Linked DNA regions of Bremerella sp. P1. The protein of the gene in region 2 interacts with the protein of the main gene of each other region in a pairwise test. Links are inferred from orthologs where the notes say so. Each region holds a gene or a part of one and is shown on either strand. Other genes may lie near its edges. The genes, in order: rho and nusG.

What was found.
Region 1: the proteins of nusG (region 2) and rho interact in binary tests that used the Escherichia coli proteins (3 or more experiments, as listed by UniProt). The link is inferred for Bremerella sp. P1 from one-to-one orthologs.

Annotation. Positions count from the first base shown.
Region 1 is NZ_CP118164.1:967,947-974,284, forward strand. What follows is about bases 3,499-6,338. They hold rho (transcription termination factor Rho), read right to left. Parts: upstream 5,756-6,338; coding sequence 4,241-5,755; downstream 3,499-4,240. Other genes in these bases: ribH (6,7-dimethyl-8-ribityllumazine synthase), read right to left, coding at 3,552-4,034; coaE (dephospho-CoA kinase), read right to left, coding at 6,252-6,338. In the rest of the region: PSR63_RS04035 (M20 family metallopeptidase), read left to right, coding at 1-202; PSR63_RS04040 (hypothetical protein), read left to right, coding at 442-1,047; PSR63_RS04045 (calmodulin-binding protein), read right to left, coding at 1,433-1,714; signal recognition particle-docking protein FtsY, read right to left, coding at 1,932-2,924; transcription antitermination factor NusB, read right to left, coding at 3,022-3,447. UniProt on the Escherichia coli protein: Facilitates transcription termination by a mechanism that involves Rho binding to the nascent RNA, activation of Rho's RNA-dependent ATPase activity, and release of the mRNA from the DNA template.
Region 2 is NZ_CP118164.1:3,332,174-3,338,629, reverse strand. Bases 1,592-4,549 are described here. They hold nusG (transcription termination/antitermination protein NusG), read right to left. Parts: upstream 3,516-4,549; coding sequence 2,667-3,515; downstream 1,592-2,666. Other genes in these bases: tuf (elongation factor Tu), read right to left, coding at 4,304-4,549; secE (preprotein translocase subunit SecE), read right to left, coding at 3,595-4,062; rplK (50S ribosomal protein L11), read right to left, coding at 2,080-2,505; rplA (50S ribosomal protein L1), read right to left, coding at 1,592-2,030. In the rest of the region: rplL (50S ribosomal protein L7/L12), read right to left, coding at 226-639; rplJ (50S ribosomal protein L10), read right to left, coding at 770-1,294; more of rplA, read right to left, coding at 1,353-1,591; more of tuf, read right to left, coding at 4,550-5,500. UniProt on the Escherichia coli protein: Part of the processive rRNA transcription and antitermination complex (rrnTAC). The complex forms an RNA-chaperone ring around the RNA exit tunnel of RNA polymerase (RNAP).

The DNA.
Region 1 (6,338 bases), 2.4 Mb from region 2 along the record:
GAAAGACTTTGGCGTAACCAGCGAGTTCATGCAGGTTGCCTATGGAACCGATTCGCCGGCGTACTTCGCCATCGGCGTACCCTCGGTCGTCTTCGGTCCCGGCTCACTGGCCCAGGCTCACACCAAGGATGAGTTCATCGAAGTCGAACAGCTTTACCAGGCCACAGATATCCTGGAAGCCGTTTGCCGCAAGTTCGGCTAAGAAGAAGACCTAAGCATCTCACGTAAAAAAATCTCTGCGCGCACTATCTTACGGATGCGCTTCGGTGCTAAATTACCCACATAAGACCTCGCAGCATTCTCGCTCCGGGGTGACACGCGAATCTTACCGCGGTGTACCACTGGCCTACGGCCGGTGTCTTCCAAGCGAAATTACCGCTTGCACGCTTCCCCCATATTCACCCGAAGCATAGGCCAATACTCCACGAGAAAGTCTTCACTATGTCATCAGCAAGCCAACAACCTGAAAAAAGCGGATCGCGCTCGCAAGAGAACGTTCCCCAGGTGGTCGTGCGCGCTGGGAAGACCTTTCTATGCTCGTCCTGCGGGACGCTAGTGGAAGTGCCAGCGGATGTCGTGGGGCAGTTGGTAGTTGCCGTCGGTCATTCTCCACAGGATTCGTCCGAAGGTGCCCCAGTAGTTCAGCAAGAGCGTGCAGTTGATGACACGCCCGAGCGATCGACCGGGCAGAAGTCCCGACCTGCCAGACCAGCCCGCCCGAAGCAACCCACGCGGGATTCTTTCACGGGCCAAACCATCGACGGGCTACGCGTACCGTCCTCCCAAGAATTAGACCGCGCGCTGGCGTGGGTCTCGTTCCACCTGAAGGTCCTCGACCGTCAAGGGAGCGAAATCAAGCGATTGAAGAAGCTGCTCAAACAACAGCCAACCGCCCAGGTGCCATGCCCACGTTCGGCCGGGCATGCGAAGAAGGTCACGCTACAAGAAACGCACGAGTTTCCGGGGCAACGCTTGCAGGAACATGCCCAAGCAGACCAGGGCATGGCAGCCAATCGAGACAACCAGCACAAACGCGGACCACCCTGACAATCCTGTCCCCTCTCCCTCGCAGGGAGACGGCCAGGGTGAGGGTTTCTTGAACGACCTTCACCCGACATCGTCAGACAGAGTTCCCAATCAATTGGAACTTAGTTTTCGTATGCGCTGCCAACACGCGACATGCCCCTCACCCTAACCCTCTCCCCTCAGGGGCGAGGGGACCGGAACGCGGGTGCGGATTCATCACCACCTGGGTGCCATGCCCAAGTCTGCTTGGGCGTGCGGCCGCTGCGTGCGCGCATGCAAAAAGACGAGAGCCTGTGCGGGCAAGCTCTCGCCTTTTCAGTGTCTTCAAAATTGAGAGTGTTCCATCCAGGAGAGACATAAGTCTTCTCTTACTGAAAACGGAACACTGACAACTTCCAACTGCCGACTAAAACACGTCCAGCAGGAAGTGGTGACCCGAGTGATACAGACGACCGTTCGGGTACGGGTTCTGCCACTGTTCGTTGTAGACTGGGATTCGCATTTCGGTTGGGTAGCGGTAGTACAGGCTCTCGCGGCTGCGATAGTACTCGGCACCCTGGAAGTTTTGGGGATAGTAGACGTAGGGATAGTGATAGAAACGCTCCCAGTCGTAGCTACCGTAGGTTCCGCCCCAAACGCGGCTGTATGCTTGGTCGCCAGCTTCAACGCTGGAGAAAGTCACCGACATCGAAGCGGCAATGATCAGACCAAATACGATGCGTCGAAACATCGATGATCCCCCTAATACTCAGTTGTGGTTCACTGGAAGTCGTGGCCAATCAACCACGCTCCCCACGGACACGGAGACATGCCGCACCTTAAGCATCGGCGCGTCGGGAAGCAGGAATTAAGCGAAAATCCCGCAGAACCGGTACCACACTCAAATTAGGGAGAACGCTGCGCTGCTAGCTCGCCGCGAACAGGGCATTACAGAATGCTTCAGGGTCGAAGCGTGTGAGGTCTTCCGGCTTTTCGCCCACCCCAATGAACTTAACCGGCAACTCGAATTCCTTGCGGATCGGCACCACGACACCACCCTTGGCGGTTCCGTCGAGCTTGGTCAGCACAATGCCGGTGCACTGGGCGGCTTCCGAGAAGCCCTTGGCCTGGCTGATACCGTTTTGGCCGGCGGTGGCATCCAACACGAGCAAGACTTCATGCGGAGCATCTTCGATCTTCTTGCCAATGACACGACGCATTTTGTCCAACTGCGTCATCAGGTTCTTCTGCGTTTGCAGACGACCCGCCGTATCGATGATGACCACGTCGGCGTTTTGATTGATCCCTTCGTCGACCGCGCGAAACGCCACGCTGGCCGGGTCGCTGCCGGCTTCGCCGCGGATAATCGTCGCACCGAGTCGTTCGGCCCAGATCGAAAGCTGCTCGGATGCCGCGGCACGGAACGTATCGCCGGCCCCCAGCACCACGGAGTTGCCTTGGTCGATGAACCAGCGTGTGAGCTTGGCAATGGAAGTCGTTTTACCGGCACCATTCACGCCGACCACCAGAATCACGGTCGGACCAGCGGCAGCCATTTTGATCGGCTCTTGGTCCTGCTGCATCAGACTAGCGAGTTCTTCCTGGATGTTCTTCAGGATGTCCTCGGTATGGACGACGCGGCCGCGGAAGTCGCGGGCAATGCGGTCCTTGATCTGGTTGGCAGGCCCGGCCCCCATATCGGTACGAATGAGAATCGCGAAGATCTCGTCCAACAGTTCTTCGTCGACCAGGCGACCTTCCGCTTTGAAGAGGTCGCGGATGTCGGTGTTGAGCAGTCGTCGCGTTTTCTCGAGACCTTGCCCCAAGCGACCAAAGAAACCGGCTTCCTTTTCTGGAGCGGCTTCCGCCGAGGTCGTTTCCGCGTCTTCTTTCTTTTTACCGAATCCGAATATGCCCATCGCTACGAATCAATCCTGTTCCCCTGGGTGGGGTGAATGGTTCCATTGGTCCAATGCCAATGTAGCGGAATCGCCGCTGATTGTCTGCCACCGCGGACTACGCAGGCTCGCCACCTTCGGCTTGGATACTTTTGAGAATTCGATCGAGCAAGCCGTTCACAAACTGCGGACTGTGCTTACCACCGAAGCGTTTGGCCAACTCGACCGCTTCGTTAATCGCGACACGCGCTGGCGTGTCAGAGTAGATGATCTCGAACGCACCGAGTCGCAACAAGTTACGATCGGTCGCGGCCATTCGGCGGAGGCTCCAGTTGTCGGCAAAGCGTTCCAACTGCATGTCGATCTTCTTGCGGTGTTCGCGAGTTCCGACCAGCAGATAACGACCGAACTGAATCAGGTTTTCATCATGCTTCAAACGCGCACGCAGAAACTCGTCGGCCAGACGCGGGTCTGCGTCGGGATTGAGATCCTCTTGATAGAGGATTTGAAGAACAACTTCACGTGCTCGACTACGTCTTGCCATGGGAATCTAGAGAATGCCTCGTCTCGAATACGTCTTGCCGGCACACGATGCGATTTTGGGATTTCGCCGGCCAGATTGGTTGAATTATAGCGAGAGTGGCCTGCTCAGGGTTTCGACTCAGGCAGATTTCGCAGAAGTCCCATCATTTCCAGGGCCGCTTCGGCTGCCTCGACCCCCTTATTACCGACGGCTCCCCCTGATCGGCTGATCGCTTGTTCGACCGTATTGCAGGTCAACACGCCAAACGAAACCGGGATTTGACACTCCATCGCCAGGTTGCCCAGCGTTTGGCTGACCTGGGTATTGATGTGCACGTCGTGCGTCGTTTCCCCTCGGATGACACATCCCAGACAAATCACGGCGGCGTATTTACCGCTCCGAGCCATCACCGCGGCGGCCAAAGGAATCTCCCAGGCACCCGGGACCTTGGCCACATCGATGTCGGCTTCGGAAAATCCACGGCTCTCCAACGTCTGCAGCGAACCGGTCAGCAACTTATCGGTGATCGAGATGTTGTAGGTCGAAACGACAATCGCCACGCGGTCGCCCGTGGGGCGGTAATCGGTTCCGGAGTAAATGTTAGGCATGGGAAGTTTTCAGTGTTCAGTGTTCAGTTTTCAGCAAGAGAGAGAAATTGGGGCGTCTCTCACCAGCGAAGCCTTCGAGGCGCGAAGAGACGACATGCTCTTGCCCACTGAAAACTGAACACTGAATACTGAAAACTATGTGCCAACTCCCTCTCGCGGTACTGCCGAGAGGAAGTCACGAATTGAATAGAGGCATAAAGCGTGCGTTACTGCACATTCATGCTCATGAGAAACTCAGCGTTGGTCTTGTTCTTGCTCATGTGACCGAGCAGGAACTCCATCGCGTCGGGTGGGTTCATTTCGTTGAGAACCCGACGCAGGATGCAGACTCGGCGGTATTCTTCCGGATCCATCAGCATCTCTTCGCGGCGTGTACCGCTGGCGTTGATGTCGATGGCCGGCCAGATGCGACGATCGACCATACGGCGATCGAGCACGATTTCCTGGTTACCGGTTCCTTTGAATTCCTCGAAGATCACGTCGTCCATACGGCTCCCGGTATCGACCAGGGCCGTGGCGATGATCGTCAGCGAGCCACCCTCTTCGACCTTACGGGCCGAACCGAGGAAACGCTTCGGACGCTGCAGAGCGTTGGCATCCAGACCACCGGAAAGGAGCTTGCCCGAAGGGGGGCATTCGCTATTCCAGGCCCGTGCCAGTCGCGTGATCGAGTCGAGGAAGATGACCACGTCAGTCCCGAATTCGACCATTCGCTTGGCCTTTTCGATGACCATTTCGGCCACTTGAACGTGACGCGACGGCGGTTCGTCGAAGGTCGAGCTAATCACTTCGCAGTTCGGTCCTTTGACCTGCCGCTCCATGTCGGTGACTTCCTCAGGACGCTCGTCGATCAGCAGCATGATGCAGTAGGCATCGGGGTAGTTCGTCAGAACTGCCTTGGCCATGTTCTGCATCATGATCGTCTTACCGGCCCGCGGAGGGCTGACAATCAGACCACGCTGACCGAAACCGATCGGCACGATCAAGTCGATGATTCGGCCGCTGTATTCGTCAGGGGTCGTCTCCATCCGGATCCGATCGTCCGGGTGCAGCGGAGTGAGGTCGTCGAAGAAGACCTTCTGGGCTGCGACGTTCGGGTCCTGATAGTTGACCGCTTCCACACGCAACAGCGCGAAGTAGCGCTCGTTTTCCTTCGGTGGACGGATCTGTCCGGTGACGATGTTACCGGTCTTCAGGCCAAATCGGCGGATCTGGCTAGGAGAGACGTAGATATCGTCTGGGCAAGACAGATAGTGATAGTCGGGGCTACGCAGGAAGCCGAAGCCATCGGGTAGGATTTCCAGCGTTCCTTCGCCGTACATCAGGCCCGACATCTTCACGCGTTCTTTGAGGATACGGAAGATCAGGTCCTGGCGGCGCGAGCCGGAAACGTCCTCGAGGTTCTCCTTGCGGGCCTCTTCGATCAGATCCTGCATCGACATCTTCTGCAGTTCGGCGATATGCACTTCGCTGTGCTTGAGCTGTTCGAACTGCTCGTCGTCTTCTCCTTGATCGCCACGATGCTTCCCGCGAGCGATCTGCTCGGCCAGGGACATGGGCTCGGGGCCATCGTCGTAATGGTTGTTATTGTTGCGGCGGTTCGAACCGCGCGACGAGCGATGCCCGTCTGATGCGTGGTTCGAGGATGAGTCTGAAGGTTGGGGCGAGTTGGGCATGGGATGATTGTTTTGATCCGAAGTAGCCTCATCGGTTTCCGGCATGATGCCGGCACCAAATGCGTTGGCGTCTTTCGAGACCCGGGACGTTAACTTGTTATTCGAATTCGAATTGTTATTTGTATTTCGGTTTGTTGTCGTGTTTCTGTGTGCCATAGGAGAATGTTCTCCAAGAGGAGTTTCCTGGCCAGAGTTGTCTAAAGGAATGTCCCTTAACCAACTACTCAGACCGGCTACCTAACGAAGCGGTTCCACTAAAAAATCGGCATGAAGGGCGTCTTCGGTGGACGCAGGCTGTTCCAGGATGAGGAGGAGACTCTTTCGTTGTAGCAAAACGCTCGAAAGTTCGCGAGGCGATAATCGCAGGAATCGCAGTCTTCGTAAATGGTTGTAAATTAAAGGGGTAACGATAATTCGGGCTGCTATCGACGCAGGCAATTTCTTGACCCCCACCTTTGCAGTAAGGTGGGTTTCATCGCCACTAAAATTCCCCTCGCTCTTTCGCAGCCCAATGCGACGAAAAGGAAAATCTTTGGGGAAGTTAACGCGGATTCCCGCGAGGCCCTGGCGGGGGAGCAATACACCGATCCCAAAAGGCTCGGATCGCTGCTTGTAGCTGGGATAAGTC
Region 2 (6,456 bases):
AGTAGAGGTTCAGATTCAAGCGGACTGGCGAAAGCGCGCAGCTGGCGCCACGCAAGCTAGCACGCCTGCCTGTGCAGGCGCGCGCTCTTACCTGATTCCCATCCATGCTGTCAAAAGAAAAAGAAGATCCGGAAGACTTCAAAATCACACCTCGCGACGTTGCCTCTTTAGTATAGGGGAGGCAACGTCTGAGTGAAAACAGGAAATCAGCCAATAACCGCAGTCTTACTTGATTTCGACAACGGCACCAGCGGCTTCCAGTTCTTCCTTCGCCTTCTCGGCGTCTTCCTTGGAAACGCCTTCTTTGATCTTGGCGTCCTTGGTTTCGACCATGTCCTTGGCTTCCTTCAAGCCCAGACCAGTGATCGCACGGACGACCTTGATGACGCCGATCTTCTGAGCACCGAAGTCGGTCATGATGACGTCGAATTCGGTCTTTTCGGCAGCAGCTTCTTCACCGCCACCACCGCCACCTGCGGCCACCATGACACCACCGCCAGCGGCGGCTTCGATGCCGTGAGCGTCTTTCAGGTAATCGCCCAGCTCAACGGCTTGCTTCAGGGTCAGGCCAGCGATTTGATCGCCCAAACCCTTGATTTCTTCGGACACTTCGACGGTTGCAGTTGCTTCTTCGGACATTTCGGATCTTATCCTTTCAACACTTATTTGCAGGGGAACGGGCCCGCCTGCGCCAGGGAATACGGATGTTTTGGTTTATGGAAACGTTCTTTCGGCAAATGCCGCCAGGACGTTTGCCGAGAGAAGGCTATTAGCCTTCTTGCTTTTCGCCAACTTGCTTGACCTGCGAGGCCAACTTGGCACCTGGCCCCTTGATTTGGGCTGCCAGGGTACGGCCAGGTCCCAGGATCTGACCCACCAGAAGCGAGAGCTGTTCAGCTCGGTTGGGCCATTTACTGATTGCCTTGACCGAATCGGGGTTCAGGGATTCGCCATCCATGACACCGCCTTTAGCGGTGAATCCCGGAAACGTATCGTCTTCGTTCAGCTTGACAACTTCCTTGGCCAAGTCGACGAAATCTTCGCCACCCCAAACCAGGGCAGTGCTGCCTTCCATGCTATCAAAGGCAGGTGCGAGCGAGGTACCTTCACATGCCTTGGCTGCCAACGTTCGGCGGACAACCATCAGGCTCAGGCCCTTTTCACGGAGTTGCTTGCGGACCAGATGGGTCTTTTCCGCATTCATCCCCACAACGTCGACCACCAGAAGGTCGTTCACGCCATCCAATTTCTTGGACAGGTCGGTGATCACCAGTTTCTTTAAATACTTACTCATGGCTCAGGGCTTTGTACGTATGGGTTATCGCGTAACGCTTGAACTTGCGAGGAACAATTTAGAGGGCAACTAGAACGCCAGGGCTCATCGTTGCACTCAAATTGACGCTACGAACATAAGTGCCCTTCGCCGCTTGGGGCTTGAGGCCATTGATATGATCGATAAAGGCCTGGATGTTGTCCTGCAGCTTGTCGGCTTCGAAACCGAGTCGACCAACCACTGCGTGAACAATTCCAGTTGGATCATTACGGAATTCGACCTTTCCGGCCTTATATTCCTTAACCACCTTGGCAACGTCGGGGGTCACGGTACCGGCACGCGGCGATGGCATCAAACCACGCGGACCGAGGACACGACCCAAAGGACCGACCAGGCCCATCATGTCTGGGCTGGCGATACAGACATCGAAGTCGAGCCAACCATCTTTGATCTTCTTAGCCAGGTCTTCCGCACCCACTTCATCAGCACCAGCTTCCTGGGCAGCGGTTGCGTTGTCGCCCTTGGCGAAAACGATAACTCGTTGAACCTTGCCGATACCGTGAGGCAGAACCAGAGCACCACGAACCAACTGGTCCGCTTGCTTCGGATCGATACCCAATCGCATCGCAATTTCAACAGTTTGATCGAACTTGGTCGTATCGAACGACTTCAGCAGAACGATCGCATCTTTCAGGTTCAGCGCTTCCGCTGGCACCTTTTCTGCCAGGGCTCGATATCGTTTGGATTGTTTAGCCATCGTCAATCGCCAGTATGTAGGGAGATGTTGTTCGCGTTAGGGGCAGGGACTATTCCGTGACTTCCAGGCCCATGCTCCGAGCCGTTCCTTCGATCATTCGGCGAGCATGTTCCAAGTCGCGGGCGTTGAGGTCCGCCATCTTCTGATTGCAAATGTCGTCGATCTGGTCCTTGCTGACCTTGCCGACCTTCTTGGTGTTCGGAGTGCCGCTACCCTTGGCTAGGCCTGCAGCCTTCTTCAACAAAGCAGCCGCTGGTGGGCTCTTGCAGATGAATTCAAAGGTACGGTCGTTGTAGACGGTCACGACGACGGGGATCGGCATGCCGTTGAATTCTCGGGTCTTGTCGTTGAACTGCTGAACGAACTGACCGAGGTTCACACCGAAACGTCCCAACGAGGTACCAACCGGAGGAGCCGGTGTGGCTTGACCACCAGGGACTTGAAACTTCGCTTGACCTACTTGTTCCCGTGCCATTTTGCTGTTTCCCGTGCCGCGGTGTGCCGTGATGGGGCTTCCGCAACCGTATGCTTGTAAACCGTGTGCTTATTAAACTAAGGCCCCGAGGCTCGTTCTCTCTGTCCGCCGGCAAAGGGGGAATAAGAAGAATCGACCACCGGTCCAACGCCTGAAATGGACTAAACTGGCTCCATTTGCCAGTGTTCCATCTCCACCGGTGTTGTGCGGCCGAAAATATTAATCATGACCGTCACGCGGCCATTGGTGTTGTCGATCACCTCGACATCCCCCTCGAAGTTCTCGAAGGTGCCTTCGGTGATGCGAACATGGTCGCCAATCTTGAAGCGAATGTTCGTCTTGACTTCTTCTTGCTCACCCTCTTCAGGCTTGCGCGTCTTCTTGACGATGCGATCCACTTCGTGCGGCAACATGGGCACTGGCTTGCCAGCGGCGCCCGTGAAGTCACCAATGCCGCCGGTCTCACGAACCAGGAACCATGTTTCGTCGTTGATTGCCATGTGCACGACGATGTAGCCTGGGTAGAGCTTCTGCTTGGTGACTTTTTTCTTGCCGTTCTTGTATTCCACCAGGTCCTCGGTGGGAACAAGAATCTCGCCGAAGTAATCCTCAAGACCGGCCATTTTGACCCGGCGAACCAGGTTGTTGGAAATCGACTTTTCGCGATTACTCTGAACCTTGAGGATGTACCACTCCTTATTCGCTGCATCCGTGGCAGCGTCTTCTTCATCTTCAATGATCTCTTCGATGGGGCCACGCTTCTTGCCGGCAGCTGCAGGAGCAGGCGCTGGCGCTGGCTCGGCTGGTTCTTCGGCCGCCGCTTCTTCCACGACTTCCTGACCAGCATCAGCGCCTTCGGCAGCACCAACGTCTTCCGACTCGGTCGACGCAGGCTCTTCCGAGGCAGCTTCAGGTGTCGCTGCTTCTTCCGAGGGAGCTGCTGCATCCGCAGGAATATCCGTCTCGGGATCTTTCTGAGGATCGAACGAATTGTCAGGAGAACTTGCCACGAAACTAACCTTAACCGGCTATCGAAACCGGACCATCTAAGCAAAGTGCAATCTGGAATCCAGGGCCGCTTGCTGCCGCCTAAGTGGCGGGCGTCTGCGGATCAGGCGGGATCAGTCCAATCGTCTTGAACAAGGTGATCCACAACAAGTCAAACGCAAACAACAACAAGGCCAGGATGAAGATCAACGCGATCACCACGATGACACTTCGCCACAACTCGGCCTTGGAAGGCCAAGTCACCTTATTCATTTCTGCCTCGACCGCGATCAAAAAGTCCGCGAACGTAGGCCAGTTAATCAGTCGGTAAGCGACCCAAAAACCAACAACAACCAGGGCAACCGGAAGCACGTAATGCAACTTGTACTGGGCCATGGATGCGTAAGCTTCCAACTGTTGATACAGCTGGTAAGCAGCGATCGCAATCAACACCCAAATCGAAATCAGCGTTGCCTGGCGGGCAACCCTACCCTGTGTCGGCTTATAACCTTTCCACTGCACCATCTCATTGAGAAGGGAAGCGGAACCGACGGTCTTCTCCTTGGCCATGGTCACTCTCAGTCTTTGGCGTTCTTGCCGCGGCGGCGACGCTGGGGTGTTTCCAGGATGTCTCTACCGGTGCGACGCGCTCAACAAGTTCGGTAACACCAACGAATTAGCAGGGGCGGAGGGACTCGAACTCTCAACATCTGGATTTGGAATCCAGCGCTCTGCCAATTGAGCTACGCCCCTGTAGCATCGCCGAACCAAAGCCAATGCCTGGTTCGGCGAGCTGAATTCTAAACAAGTCTTACTCGGTGATCTTGGTAACAACGCCGGAACCGACGGTCTTACCACCTTCGCGGATAGCGAAGCGAACACCTTCAAACATAGCGATCGGCTTGTGCAGTTCGACTTCGATCTTCACGTTGTCGCCTGGCATGCACATTTCGGCACCTTGCAGGTTTGCAGTACCGGTGACGTCGGTCGTACGGAAGTAGAACTGTGGGCGGTAACCGCTGAAGAATGGCGTGTGACGACCACCTTCTTCCTTGCTCAAGCAGTAGATTTCTGCCTCGAACTTGGTGTGCGGGTTAACCGAACCTGGTTTAGCGAGAACCTGACCACGCGAGATGTCTTCACGCTTGACACCACGCAGAAGGCAACCGACGTTATCGCCAGCGTGACCTTCTTGCAGGATCTTGTTGAACATTTCGACACCGGTGACGGTGGTCTTGGTCGGCTTCTCGGTCAGACCGAGGATTTCGACTTCTTCACCAACCTTCACAACACCGCGTTCGATACGACCGGTAGCAACCGTACCACGACCTTCAATGGAGAAGACGTCTTCGATTGCCATCAGGAACGGCTTGTCGGTTTCGCGTTCTGGTTCTGGAATGTAGCTATCCAGTGCTTCAACCAATTCGGTGATGCAAGCGGAAGCTTCCGGATCGTCTGGCTTGTTATAGGCAGCCAGCGAGTTACCACGAACAACCGGGCAGTCGTCGCCTGGGAAGTCGTTCTTGTTCAGCAGTTCACGAACTTCCAGTTCAACCAGATCCAACAACTCTTCGTCGTCGACCAGGTCACACTTGTTCAAGTAAACCACGATGCAAGGTACACCAACCTGGCGAGCGAGGAGAACGTGTTCCTTCGTCTGCGGCATTGGACCGTCAGCAGCGGAAACCACCAGGATCGCACCGTCCATTTGGGCAGCACCGGTGATCATGTTCTTCACAAAGTCGGCGTGGCCGGGGCAGTCGATGTGAGCATAGTGACGAGTCGGCGATTCGTACTCGACGTGAGCCACAGCGATGGTAACCGTCTTCGTTTCGTCACGAACGGTACCGCCCTTGGCGATTTCCGAGTAGGCCTTCATCTTGGCCAGACCCTTAGCAGCCTGAACTGCCAGGATAGCGCCAGTGGTGGTCGTTTTACCGTGGTCGATGTGACCGATGGTGCCAACATTGACGTGAGGTTTAGATCGTTCAAATACGTCCTTGGCCATTTTCTTTGTCTTTCTTACCCCAGCTAAACCGTGAAATTTGGGATTTGTCTAAATACGAAAATCAAGGTGCCGTGAAGAGCTGCTGATGGGACTTGAACCCATGACCTCTTCCTTACCAAGGAAGTGCTCTACCACTGAGCTACAGCAGCCGAAAAATGGGAAGCTTGTTTGGGGCTTTGCTTCCGCCACCTTTACCCGGCTACTCGCTTCCGAGCCGCCCAAACGGACAACCCGATTCTCGACAACGAAGCCTTATCGACCTGCGGGGCCGCATCGGCAAGCTCACAACATGCCCGGTAAAGAGGCGTGCTGCGAAGCGGGTGAAGGGAATCGAACCCTCGTCTTCAGCTTGGAAGGCTGTTGCTCTACCATTGAGCTACACCCGCAACCTACCCAGGCCTTGCTGTCTTTTCTTCCAATAAAGCCCAGGAACTATTCAGTGGGGGGTACAGGATTCGAACCTGTGAAGGCAATGCCAACAGATTTACAGTCTGTCCCCTTTGACCGCTCGGGAAACCCCCCAACATATCCGCTTTTCCAGGCGTCCGAAACTGGTGGGTTCGGCAACCCGATGAAAACGGCAATGATCCGTCCAAATTCAGCCACAAAAGTGGGCTTTTTAAGCTAGCGGAGGGACTTGAACCCACAACCTGCTGATTACAAATCAGCTGCTCTGCCAATTGAGCTACGCTAGCCCACTACCTGGGCTTTATGGAAAACCAATAACTATAACGAGTCCGAATTTCCTCGCAAGCCAGGATGAGCACGGGAACGGCAAATTTCGTCCAAAATCCGTGCCGCCTTACAGACACCGCATCCTGAGAGGAGTTCACGAGACTATTTGCGCTCACTAACCCCCCGTTACAGTCCAATCCAGTTTGCCTAATGGGACGGGCTCGATGCGGCATTTTTCGAGGTGAAGTCGCGCGTCCGCAAACAGAACGTGCCCAGCCTCA